2 regions of the Knoellia sp. LjRoot47 genome follow, and region 1 is predicted to be linked to the other one. Evidence: riboswitches for the same ligand, from Rfam matches in the RefSeq annotation. Region 1 holds a riboswitch; the other holds the start of a gene.
What was found. A riboswitch is a leader RNA that binds a small molecule or an ion and turns the genes downstream of it on or off. The one in region 1 is predicted to bind S-adenosylmethionine.
Positions count from the first base shown of each region.

Region 2: another riboswitch for S-adenosylmethionine. It lies ahead of ACSQ11_RS05020 (hypothetical protein); the one in region 1 lies ahead of ACSQ11_RS16510 (aminotransferase class V-fold PLP-dependent enzyme).

Region 1 covers NZ_CAXUQS020000002.1:380,804-386,825, reverse strand. Annotated here, with positions in the region: rRNA gene ACSQ11_RS16520 (23S ribosomal RNA) at 1-2,012, shown strand, start outside; rRNA gene rrf (5S ribosomal RNA) at 2,116-2,232, shown strand; SAM riboswitch class IV at 2,447-2,561, shown strand; gene ACSQ11_RS16510 (aminotransferase class V-fold PLP-dependent enzyme) at 2,605-4,023, shown strand; gene ACSQ11_RS16505 (DegV family protein) at 4,078-4,923, shown strand; gene ACSQ11_RS16500 (glycerol-3-phosphate acyltransferase) at 4,934-5,545, shown strand; gene ACSQ11_RS16495 (helix-hairpin-helix domain-containing protein) at 5,637-6,022, shown strand, end outside.
Region 2 covers NZ_CAXUQS020000001.1:1,000,132-1,006,153, reverse strand. Annotated here, with positions in the region: gene ACSQ11_RS05030 (DUF4268 domain-containing protein) at 1-1,991, opposite strand, end outside; gene ACSQ11_RS05025 (cyclic-phosphate processing receiver domain-containing protein) at 3,103-3,537, opposite strand; gene ACSQ11_RS05020 (hypothetical protein) at 3,534-3,965, opposite strand; SAM riboswitch class IV at 4,004-4,112, opposite strand; gene ACSQ11_RS05015 (hypothetical protein) at 4,743-5,051, shown strand; gene ACSQ11_RS05010 (hypothetical protein) at 5,121-6,022, shown strand, end outside.

The DNA.
Region 1 (6,022 bases):
CTAAGTGGGAAAGGATGTGGAGTTGCATTGACAACCAGGAGGTTGGCTTAGAAGCAGCCACCCTTTAAAGAGTGCGTAATAGCTCACTGGTCAAGTGATTCCGCGCCGACAATGTAGCGGGGCTCAAGCACACCACCGAAGCTGTGGCATTGACATATTGCCCGGCCACCACACCTGCGGGTTGGTGGTCCAAGCGTGTTGATGGGTAGGGGAGCGTCGTGTGGCCAGGGAAGCGGCGGAGTGATCCAGCCGTGGAGGCCACACGAGTGAGAATGCAGGCATGAGTAGCGAATGACGGGCGAGAAACCCGTCCGCCGAATAACCAAGGGTTCCAGGGTCAAGCTAATCTGCCCTGGGTAAGTCGGGACCTAAGGCGAGGCCGACAGGCGTAGTCGATGGACATCCGGTTGATATTCCGGAACCGGCGAAGAACCGCCCATGACGAACCTTTTGATGCTAAGCGCCTGAAACCCGCTGACGTCTTCGGACCGATGCGGGCGGAGCGCGCGACCCGATCTGGTAGTAGTCAAGCAATGGAGAGACGCAGGAAGGTAGCCTCCGCGTGGCGATGGTAGTCCACGTCCAAGGGTGTAGGGAGTGACATAGGCAAATCCGTGTCACACATGTCCTGAGACCTGATAGTGACCGCGAATGCGGGAAGCAGGGTGATCCTATGCTGCCAAGAAAATCTTCTAGCGAGGTTCGAGCCGCCCGTACCCCAAACCGACTCAGGTGGTTAGGTAGAGAATACCAAGGCGATCGAGTGAATCATGGTTAAGGAATTCGGCAAAATACCCCCGTAACTTCGGGAGAAGGGGGGCCCAGAGGGTGAAGTTCTTCACGGACTAGCCTGAACGGCCGCAGAGACCAGGGAGAAGCGACTGTTTACTAAAAACACAGGTCCGTGCTAAGTCGCAAGACGATGTATACGGACTGACGCCTGCCCGGTGCTGGAAGGTTAAGAGGACGGGTTAGATCGTAAGGTCGAAGCTCAGAATTTAAGCCCCAGTAAACGGCGGTGGTAACTATAACCATCCTAAGGTAGCGAAATTCCTTGTCGGGTAAGTTCCGACCTGCACGAATGGCGTAACGACTTCTCCACTGTCTCAACCATGAACTCGGCGAAATTGCACTACGAGTAAAGATGCTCGTTACGCGCAGCAGGACGGAAAGACCCCGGGACCTTTACTATAGCTTGGTATTGGTGTTCGGTACGGCTTGTGTAGGATAGGTGGGAGACTGTGAAGCCGGCACGCCAGTGTCGGTGGAGTCAACGTTGAAATACCACTCTGGTCGTTCTGGATATCTAACCTCGGTCCGTGATCCGGATCAGGGACATTGCCTGGTGGGTAGTTTAACTGGGGCGGTTGCCTCCTAAAAGGTAACGGAGGCGCTCAAAGGTTCCCTCAGCCTGGTTGGTAATCAGGTTTCGAGTGTAAGTGCACAAGGGAGCTTGACTGCGAGACAGACATGTCGAGCAGGGACGAAAGTCGGAACTAGTGACCCGGCGCTGGCTTGTGGAAGCGGCGTCGCTCAACGGATAAAAGGTACCCCGGGGATAACAGGCTGATCTTGCCCAAGAGTCCATATCGACGGCATGGTTTGGCACCTCGATGTCGGCTCGTCGCATCCTGGGGGTGGAGTCTCTCCCAAGGGTTGGGCTGTTCGCCCATTAAAGCGGTACGCGAGCTGGGTTTAGAACGTCGTGAGACAGTTCGGTCCCTATCCGCTGTGCGCGTAGGAAATTTGAGAAGGGCTGTCCCTAGTACGAGAGGACCGGGATGGACGAACCTCTGGTGTGTCAGTTGTTCTGCCAAGAGCACCGCTGATTAGCTACGTTCGGAAGTGATAACCGCTGAAAGCATCTAAGCGGGAAGCACGCTTCAAGATGAGATTTCCATGGACCTCGTGTCCGAGAGGCTCCCAGCTAGACTACTGGGTTGATAGGCCAGACGTGGAAGTGCAGTAATGCATGTAGCTGACTGGTACTAATAAGCCGATAACTTGATACACACCAAAAGATTTTGTTGTGCTCGCGTCCACTGTGCAGTTCCCGAGATACGGTCGGGACCCCCGAGAACACGGGGTGTGAATCCACTGACATCTCCATAGAGTTTCGGCTGTCATAGCGAAGGGGAAACGCCCGGCTCCATTCCGAACCCGGAAGCTAAGCCCTTCAGCGCCGATGGTACTGCACTGGTGACGGTGTGGGAGAGTAGGACGCAGCCGGACAAACATTCAAGAAATGGCCCGCCCACCCGGCGGGCCATTTCTCATTTCTGGACATTGTCCTGCGCCATTCCAGGCGCCGGAATCGGAACGCGGCGAGATGGTTGTCCCGAGTGACGTTCGTCGGGTGAACGTCGGGGTGTCGAGAGAGGGCGGGTTCCCAGATGGTGAAACGTGCCCCTCGAGGGCGGTGGCCGGCGCTACAGTCGGTGCACAAGGTCATGAGTACCAGCGCATAGCCCCGGCTTGCTGGTCGGCAACCCTCCTCCGCGGTGGGGTGCTCCGGGTGACGACCTGGTCGGCTGCAGCAACGCAGTCGGCAAGCGCGGACTCACGAGCACCTCGAGGGTCCACCGACTCTCCAGGGAGCAGTAGATGTCCATCGCCAGCTCGACTCCGCACACCATCACCCGGGACCGCCGCCAGCCGTGGCTGCGTTCCGTGCCCGCACCCGCTGCAGCGCCGCGGGCACCGGGCTCGAGCCGCGGCGGTTCCACCGTCGCCGTTCCCGCCGTCGTGGCAGCTCCCACGGTGCCCACCTGCGACGGCCGTCTCGTCGAGTACGCGAACTTCGACCACGGTGCCTCCACCCCTGCCTTGGCGAGCGTCGTCGCTGCCGTCGAGAAGGCGACCGCGACGTACTCCAGCGTTCACCGGGGTCAGGGCTGGACCAGCCAGGTCTCGAGCCACTACTACGAGGCGGCGCGTGACGAAGTCTCCCGCTTCGTGGGTGCCCGTGAAGGCGACGAGGTCGTCTTCACCCGCAACACCACCGACTCGTTCAACCTGCTGGCCAAGGCGCTGCCGCGGCGCACCCAGGTCATCGTCTTCGCGACCGAGCACCACGCGACCCTGCTGCCGTGGGAGGAGCGCCGGACGACCCGGCTCCCCGTGCCGCTCACCCACCAGGACGCCGAGGCGCTCCTGCGGGAGGCGCTCAAGCGGAGCACGAGCTCGTCGACGCTCGTCGTCCTCAGCGGCGCGTCCAACGTCACGGGGGAGTACTGGCAGGTCGAGCGCCTCGCTGCCCTCGCCCGCGGTCGCGGGGCGCGCGTCGCCCTCGACGCCGCGCAGTTCGCGGGTCACCGCCGTATCGACCTCGACTCTCTCGGCGTCGACTACGTCGCCTTCAGCGGGCACAAGATCTATGCGCCGTACGGCGCCGGCGTGCTCGTCGGCCGGTCCGACTGGCTCGACAAGGCCGCGCCCTACCTCGCCGGCGGAGGGGCCACCGCCGCGGTCGGCCCCCTGTCGACGACGTGGAAGACCGGACCGGCCCGTCACGAGGGCGGGACACCCAACGTCCTGGGCGCGATCGCCTTGGCGGCCGCCTGTGCGGCCGTCCGTGAGAACCGCGGCGCGATCGAGGCGCACGAGCGCAGGCTCACGGAGCGGCTCGTCACCGGTCTTCGCGACATCGACGGTGTCGAGACGTTCAGTATCTTCGGGGACGAGTCCGACCGTGCTCCGGTGGTCACCTTCACCGTCGACGGCCTCGAGTCCTCGCTCGTGTCCGCGGCGCTGTCCGCCGAGCACGGCATCGGGGTGCGCGACGGCAAGTTCTGCGCTCACCTCCTCGTCGACGCGCTCCTGTCCGACGAGGAGGCGGGGACGACCACCGCCGTCCGGGTCAGTGCGGGTCTCGCGACGACAGAGGCACACGTCGAGCGGCTCCTCGCCGCGGTGGCGAGCCTGGCCGCGGACGGGCCGGGGACGGCATACGAACAGGTGGAGGGACGCGGTTGGGTGCCGGTCGAGGACCAGCGCGAGACGCTCGTCGACCTGCTCTGGTGACCGACCCTCGGCACGGTGGCCACGGCGCGGCGTCGTGAGCACTAGCCTCGGGACGTGACCACCGCACTCGTCACCGACTCCACGGCATACCTGTCTCCCGAGCTGGTCGACGCCCACGGCATCGGTGTCGTGCCGCTCCACGTCGTCGTCGGCGGTCAGGAGCGGCGCGAGGGCGTCGACATCGGGCCCGGCGAGGTGGCCGAGGCCCTGCGGACGTTCACGCCGGTCTCCACGAGCCGACCGGCGCCGCAGGCGTTCCTCGACGTCTACCAGGACCTCGCCGACAAGGGTGCCGACGCGATCGTCTCGGTCCACATCTCGGCCGACATGTCGAGCACCCTCGGGTCCGCGCAGCTCGCCGCGAACTCGTCGCCGGTGCCGGTGACCGTCGTCGACAGCCGGTCGATGGGGATGGCGATGGGGTATGCCGTGCTCGCCGGCGCCGAACTCGCCTCACGGGGTGGTTCGGCGCAGGACGTCGCGGACCTCGTGCGCGCCCGGTGCGATGCGGCGACCGTGGTCTTCTACGTCGATACCCTGGAGCACCTGCGGCGTGGCGGGCGGATCGGCAAGGCGAACGCCCTGCTGGGGTCCGCCCTGGCGATCAAGCCGATCCTCGGTCTGCGTGACGGCGCCATCGTCCCTCTGGAACGGGTCCGGACCTCGTCTCGCGCCATCGCCCGCCTCGAGGATCTCGCCGTCGAGGCCGCATCCGGTACCGACAGCGTCGACGTCGCCGTGCACCACCTCGACTCGCTCGAACGCGCCGACAAGCTCGCCGAGCGCCTGCGCTCTCGTGTCGACGGGCTCGAGGAGCTCGTCGTCGTCGAGCTGGGAGCCGTGGTCGGTGCCCACGTCGGGCCGGGCACGCTCGCCATCGCGATCAGTCCGCGGGCCTGACCGGACCGCCGTGAACCTCGCCGTCCCGGCCCAGGTCCTCCTCGCGCTCGTCGTGGCCACGGTCTGCTTCGCGATCGGCGGCATCAACCCCGCGACCATCGTGGGTCGCCGTCGGGGGATCGAGGTGTCCAGCGTCGGGTCGGGCAACCCGGGCGCGACGAACCTCGGCCGGGTCATCGGTCGCAAGTGGGGGATCGCGGTCGGGGCCCTCGACGTCCTCAAGGGCTTCCTGCCGACCTTCGTCGTGCTCCGCACGCTCGGCACGTGGGCGGCACTGCTCGGCGGTGTCGCGTGCGTGCTGGGGCACATCTACAGCCCCTACCTCGGCGGCCGCGGCGGCAAGGGAGTCGCGACGTCGTTCGGCGCGATCCTCGCCGTGGCGCCGTGGATGGCGCTCGTGGCCGTCCTCGTGTTCGCGGTGGCCCTGCCCTTCGTCAAGAGGCTCGGTGACGCCTCGGTGCTGGCGACCGGCTACCTGCTCGTCGCCGGGGTGGTTCTCACTGTACGAGCGAGCAGCGACATCGACCGTGGCGTCGGTGTCTGGCTCGCCGTCATGGCCCTGCTGGTCCTGGCCCGCCACCGCCGCAACATCGCCATCTGGGCGGGGCGGCTCACCGCCTGAGTTGTCCACAGCACGGTAGGGCGGTCCCGGTCGTCCACAGCTGCCGACGTTGCCGCTTGGGCCGTCCCCGCAGGCTTCCTACCGTCGACGTATGCCGTCCCGCCGCGACCCTGAGCCGCTCTCGCCACGCGCTCTCGCGCGGGTGCGGGCGAGTGCGGACCGCGACACGGGTGAGGTCGCCGGAGCCGAACGCGGCCGGCACCGACCCCTCGAGGTGTCGCGCGGGCCGTTGTTCGAGGTGCCCGCGAGCCTGAGCGGTGCGAGGTGGGCGCCGAGCCGGTCAGCCGCACTCGGCGTGCTCGTCGTGGTGGTGCTCGTGGCCCTCGTGTTCGGGGTGCGTGTCTGGTTGACCGGGGCCGGTGACGGGGAGGCGATCGGTGCGCGCGGGCCCGGGGCCACCGACGGGGTGAGCCGGGGCACGTCGACCTTGGCTCGGGCCTCACCCACCGGCTCGGCGCCGCCGTCGACAGGTGCCGC
Region 2 (6,022 bases), on a different contig from region 1:
TGCCAGCCGTTCGTGGCCCCTCCTCTGAGGTGTTTGCCTGCCCCGGACGGCGAGTCGAAGACCTTCCCGTCGAGCAGCAGCTTGCCGTCAGCCCGCACCACTGCGCGGGGCGACTCCCAATTCCCCGGCCGTGGTGTCAGTTCCGTCCCCTCGGGAAGGACACCGGCGGTGACCAGCTCCCGCATCTCAGGGCCAGAGGATGATCGTTGATGTGGGTCCACCACCGTTCCGCTGTGCCCAGCCGGCACGGGCCAGATCTTGAGCAATTCATCAATGAGTTGCTCCGTTCGACGGTCGATGGCCTCTTCGGACCATTCGTCGTTGCCCACTTCGGCGAGCATCCGGCTGTTCAGAAGCAAGGTGTCGTGGTTACGGAGGGCATTTCGTTTGGTGGGCCACCCCGAGTTCGACACGGTTGAGTTGAGGGAGGTCGTCAGCAGGGTCAGATTCCCGAGTCGATGGATGTGGTCTGCTCGCGTGAGTTCAGCCTCGTTACTCTCGACCGGCCAATGACTCGACCACTTCTGCGGCATGACATGTTCGATGGGGTAGCCACGTCGCGGGACCTGCGGCTGATTCGACCCACGACGAAAGTCGTTCTCGATGGCCTCGAGGAACATGCGTAGCCGCCCTCTTTTGAACCTTCGATACGCCAGTTCTCCCCGCAATGCCTCACGTATTTCCGCATCGCCCGGCCAATACGTACTGACGACGTTGAGTCGGCTCAGATGATTGGTCACTCGATCGGCAAGCTCGTCCGCCGGGGCATCGCGATGCAGCGCGATGATGTCAGCGACAACGCGCCCAAGATCGGACGATGTGAGCCGAAGGAGCATGCGTCTCGTGATCCAGCTCTCGCATGACATGACGACGGCGTCGATCTCCGACTTGGACAGGCCTCGCGAGTGCAGCCAAATCAGGATCGGCTTGAGGAGGTGCACATCGTTGGCGTTCATCCGGTACATGGCCATCTCGACCGTGGACAGTTGCCTGTCAGGGTCGTCGGCGGCATGAGACCAGGCCTGGTACCGGTCTGCCTGGTCCTTGATCAGCAGCAGCAGATCGTGCATCGGCACTGCGCTCTCATGCGTGACATAGGCCTTGAACCGCGAGAAGGTTTGCTGGGGTCCGATCTCTTCTCCCAGTTGAGAGACCAGCCATTGATTCAAGAAGAGCGAACCTCGGCTGATGTTGTACCGGCCCACGCTGACGCTCGACTCCCAGAACTTGGTGTCGAAGGGCCACTGTTCGGCGTACGCCGTTTTTGTGTCTGCACCCTCGGCAGTGAGCCGTTGGAACACGAAGTTCTTGATGAGGTCTGCGGCGGTGAGCGGCGTGCCGCGCGCGTTCAAGGTCTCGAAGATCTCCTGCGAGTTCTCGGCTGCGGTCAGGTTGATTGCGACGAGTTGCAGACCGCTTGTGAGTGAGCCAACCAGGGCCTGAGCCCGTGTCGCTTGCTCTTCGCCGTCGCCCAACCATGCCGAGACCACGGCTGTGAAATAGCCGTGGGCCCGGACGATGCGGGACCCGCTATGGCGAAGCGATCCGTGATCGATGGGTGGATCCGCGCCCATGACCTCATCAAACGCGGCTTGATCACGATTCGTATGCCGGATCTTTAGGCGGGATGACTGAGAGGCGACGAAGTTCGCCTGGTTGTGCGTCAAGCTCTCGAGCTGGCCCGCAAGGCCGTCGAAGCCAGCCGACTCGAGGACCGCGCCTGCAGCGTCCATCAGTAGTTGAAGCGTGGTAAGTCGTTGCTGACCGTCGATGATGTTGCTCTTGCTCAGGGTGCCGATGGCACCCTCGTGTGCCTGAACCACCACCGCGCCAAGGAAGTGAGTTGCCAGCGTCCCCGGGCTGGCGAGTCGCATCTCCGTCAGTCGACGGATGTCCTCCCAAAGCGGCTCCCACTGATCGCCCTCGTCCCACACGTACGGACGCTGAAACAGCGGCACCTCCAGCTGCTGCGGCAGGCTGAAGATTTGCATAGGCGTTCGTACGTTCGTCTCCACTCAACCCATACTGCATTGCGTGCGGGCCTGTCGCTGAGCTAACGCTGCAGTGGCGAGGTGAGTCGATGAGATGACAGGCTCGAACTCACTGTGTCAACGCCGTCCTTCATTTGCACAGCACTCGCCCGGGACAGGGCGCTCCGAGGCGGGCGTGGAAGGTGGCGCGATCAAGGCTCGTGTCGGCGCGTGGAGCACTGATGTCGCTGGAAAGCGCGCGCAGTGTCGAGAATACGGGGGATCGACTAACACGAGGATGCCCCGCGTGATCCCGACGGTCGCGAGGACGCTGTAGCTCAGGACGAAGAAGCCGAGGCCGATGCCGAGGCGGCGCTAAGTGCCCTGAAGCAGAACAAGCACGACCGCCCCCACGGCACACAGACGTATCGCGCGCGAAACGGCAGGGTGCGACCGGGCGGGCCAAGCCAGACCGAGTTGACGTTGTAGATCTCGTCGTCGACGGGCAGTCACATGACTCAACCCGTCGCCAGGCTGGCGAGCCAGGTGCCGACCTCGCCCGCGTTGCCGCTGGTAGCGAGACCAAGGACCGTGAGAGCGATAACGACGCCACCTACGACGCGCATAACTTCCGCGTTGTCACCTCGTTGGGCGACGACGAAGAGCATCACTGCGACAAGCAGGAGGAGCAACGGGATGATGTTCTCCTTGATCCAGCCTGGAGGTTGGTGGTGTCACCGGGAGCGGCGACGAGCGTGCTGACAATGGTGTGCATGGTGTCCCCTTGCATCCGCGGAGGCGTGTTCCTCCACAGCCATTGCGCAGCGGGTCATGCAGTGCATCCAGTTGGAACCGGATCCTTTACCAAGTCTTGAAGGTCTCTCGTCCTGAGACGACCACCCTTTGGGCGAAGAGCCGCCGGCAGGTCACCTGCGGTAGACCGTTGCTCCGGTCTTCCCCGTCCGCGAGGCTGGGTCGCATGCGCTGAGGACGAGGACGGGGATGAACGCGCGTGGCTGGCCTGCGCAAGCCCACGCCGTGCCGGTTTCTCAGAGCTCGAGTCATCAGACCCGTGTGGCCATGTTCCGTATCGGCATCGCAGCCGGTTACCTAAGGGGCCCGCGCCTTCTGGTCACTGCAAAGACTCCGCCGTAGGCGCCTTGGTTCGCATCGTCCGGCTGGCGTTGGGGACAGTTCGCCAACCGCGTTCAGGGTGGCGTTGGTGCGTCCAAAGCTTGGCCGCGAAGTTTCGATGCACGTTATAGCCGGCGCTGCGGAGATCGTCGTAGATCCGACGCCCCGCTCTGGCGTTTGAACTGTGCACCTCGATGGGAGCAACCGCGACTGGGGTGCCCGATGCTGCCTCGTCAACGAGGTAGTCCACAATGGGCTGCGCGGTATCCCCGCCTTGCAGATCGAAGTCGAGCCATATCACAGCGATCGTGGAATCACCGCGACGGCGTAGCCAGGTCATCGCCTCCCTTGATGAGCGAGCAATAGCGGCGGGTCTCCGGTCGCGGAAATCGCGCACGTCATCAACGAGCAGCACCGACGGCGAGCGGGTCATTCGGAGCGGGGTCCGTCGCGCCATGCGTCCTCGTCAAGGCCACGTCTCTTGAGCTCGAGAACGAGGATCGACATGTGCTTACTCACCCACCATCGCGCCATGGGGTTCGCTCGGTGTTCGTGCGTCCAATTCGTGTAGCGGCATGAGGTCAGGAGGTCCTCTGTGGTCAGCCGGGCCACTGCTTCCTGCGTCGTGACCCCGTGCAGAGGTACGTGGCGGTAAGGATTGGCACGCTCATGCTCGGCAGGAGGAAGTTGTCGAACCTTCAGCTCAAGGTCATTGGCCAGCTCTGTCGCCTGCGAGATCAGCGTCAAGGCGTAGCCGTGCGCCATCAGGACGTCATCTCGGTCGAGTTCGGCGACTACTCGCTCAGCGTTCCGAACGATCACGGCCACTTGGACCTGCGGGGAGTGCAACGACTCAGACAACGAACCTCCTAGGACGAGGACCCCTCGATACTCGTGGAGATCCGCATTTGCCTGCCCGAATGGGCGAGCCAGCTCTTTCCCTGGAGCACCTCCGCGGAGGAGGTTGCTGGACATCAAGCCAGGTGCTTGTCGATGTCACTCTGAAGCGTTCGAACTGTATCGCCGTCGACTGACAACGCAGTTCGGAACTGCGGTAAGCGTCGACAGCCCGTCACCACGCGGGGCTACTCATCGCCGTCATCGGAATCGATGGAACCTAGTAGGTCGCTGACGTCCGCATCGGGATCTTCCTCCAGCCGCTCAAGCATCGTTTGGAGCCCGGCCCTGTGAATCTCCCCAAGATCACCAACTTGCAGACCCTGCGAGTCGTCCCAACCGCCCCAACCCGGGCTTGGCTCTGAACCGATAAAGGCAATCCCTCGCTGATCTGCGAGCTCGAAGGCCTCGGCCGACGCCAGATCTTCCACGTCGATCCGGGCACCTCAAGCCTTCGGCCAGTCCATGTCGAAGGACCAGACAACGTAAGAGTCGCGATCCCTCGCGACCTTCACTAGTACCTCCATAGCCATCATGTCCTCCCCGTCGATCCAGGCTCCTCTGAGTTCAAGGTGCCGCGCGGCATCGGCCTCACTGCCGAATTGACCTCTATCAGATCAAGGCGCCGGCTTCGCCGGCGAGGCGCCTGCGGGCGGCGCTGTCGCACCGTCCTCGGCGGCCGACGCCGCAAGAATCTCGAGATGACGTCACCAACCTGCGGTTCCCCCGTAACATGATGCCGTGTCGGAACTCCTCTCGCAGCAGCCCGAAACCTTTGCTCCTGAGCCATCCGCCAAAGGCCCGGTCACCGATGCGCAAGTCAGTCAACTTCGGTTGGTACTTGACGGCATGGGACTTCGGTCCATGGATGCCCGCCAGGCCGCCATCGAAGCCGCAGTTGCGCGCCAAGTGGCTTCACTACGCTCGCTGACCAGCGCTGAGGCGGACCAGGCTCTCGCGCAACTAAAGCCAACCCAACCCCCCACTTCGCTCAGGGCGTGGTCGTCATGGGACGACCGCGAGGAAGACACCTGGATCGATCGAATGTAGGCGGGCGCCATTTCCCGTGGCCACTGTGAGCAACTTGTAACTCCTCAAGCCAAAAGAAGGATTAGCCACGTGACCGATGAGCCCGCAGAGGAAGGAATCGCCGAGAATGCTCATGGCCTTCACGACGCCTCATGGGACGAAGCGAGGTGGCGCGAAATGGCGGAAAATCTCGTTGACGACGGCGTCGTCACGTGGCGTGAAATCACGACAACCGTGCTGGGTGAACTGAACCCACCCCAGGTAGGCACTCAGATAGCCTCCTCAAGTGCCACTCTCTATGGCTTCAAAGACAACCACGCCACGCTGAACACAGGTCAATCATTCTGGTCCCACGTCCGAACATGGCTCTATTCCATGACAGGGCGCTGCGTTGACTGCGGGACGAGGCTGGACCTTCAGGCGGACCACATTGAGGGCCGCGAAACCTACCCGGATCCGCGAGACGCAGACTACCTCTCGAACATGACCCTCCGTTGCCGGAGACACAACGTAGCGAAGCGCAAGTCCCACGTTGCGCGTGCCGGACGTACCCTCCTGCCAGCCCAACAGGCACTAATGTGGATTCTCCTTGAAGTTAGACCCGTCTCCCTCCAAGATCTGGCCAGGCTCTGCAGGCTCTACGGCATGACCATGTCGGACATTCGCTTTCAGGAAGCTTGGGCGATGGCGATCTGGCTCAAGCGAGAAGGCCACTACACAATTGCGCACGAGACTGAGGCCTACGATCTCCTTGTCTGGGGTGACGGAGCCATCACGCGTCGCTTCAGTTCCGACGAGACGATTCCTGCGGGCGCAACCCTTCACGCCGCAAACGTTCCCGGCGATGCCATCCATTGCTTTCTTGCCAAGGTGCCCCAAGAGGACGTCATTCGATATTTTGAACACCCCGTTGGCGCGATCCCCTTCGTATATCCGCTGGGGGATCGCCCCACGACAGACATCGCGATCTGGCCAGTTGCGAACGGCTGGAT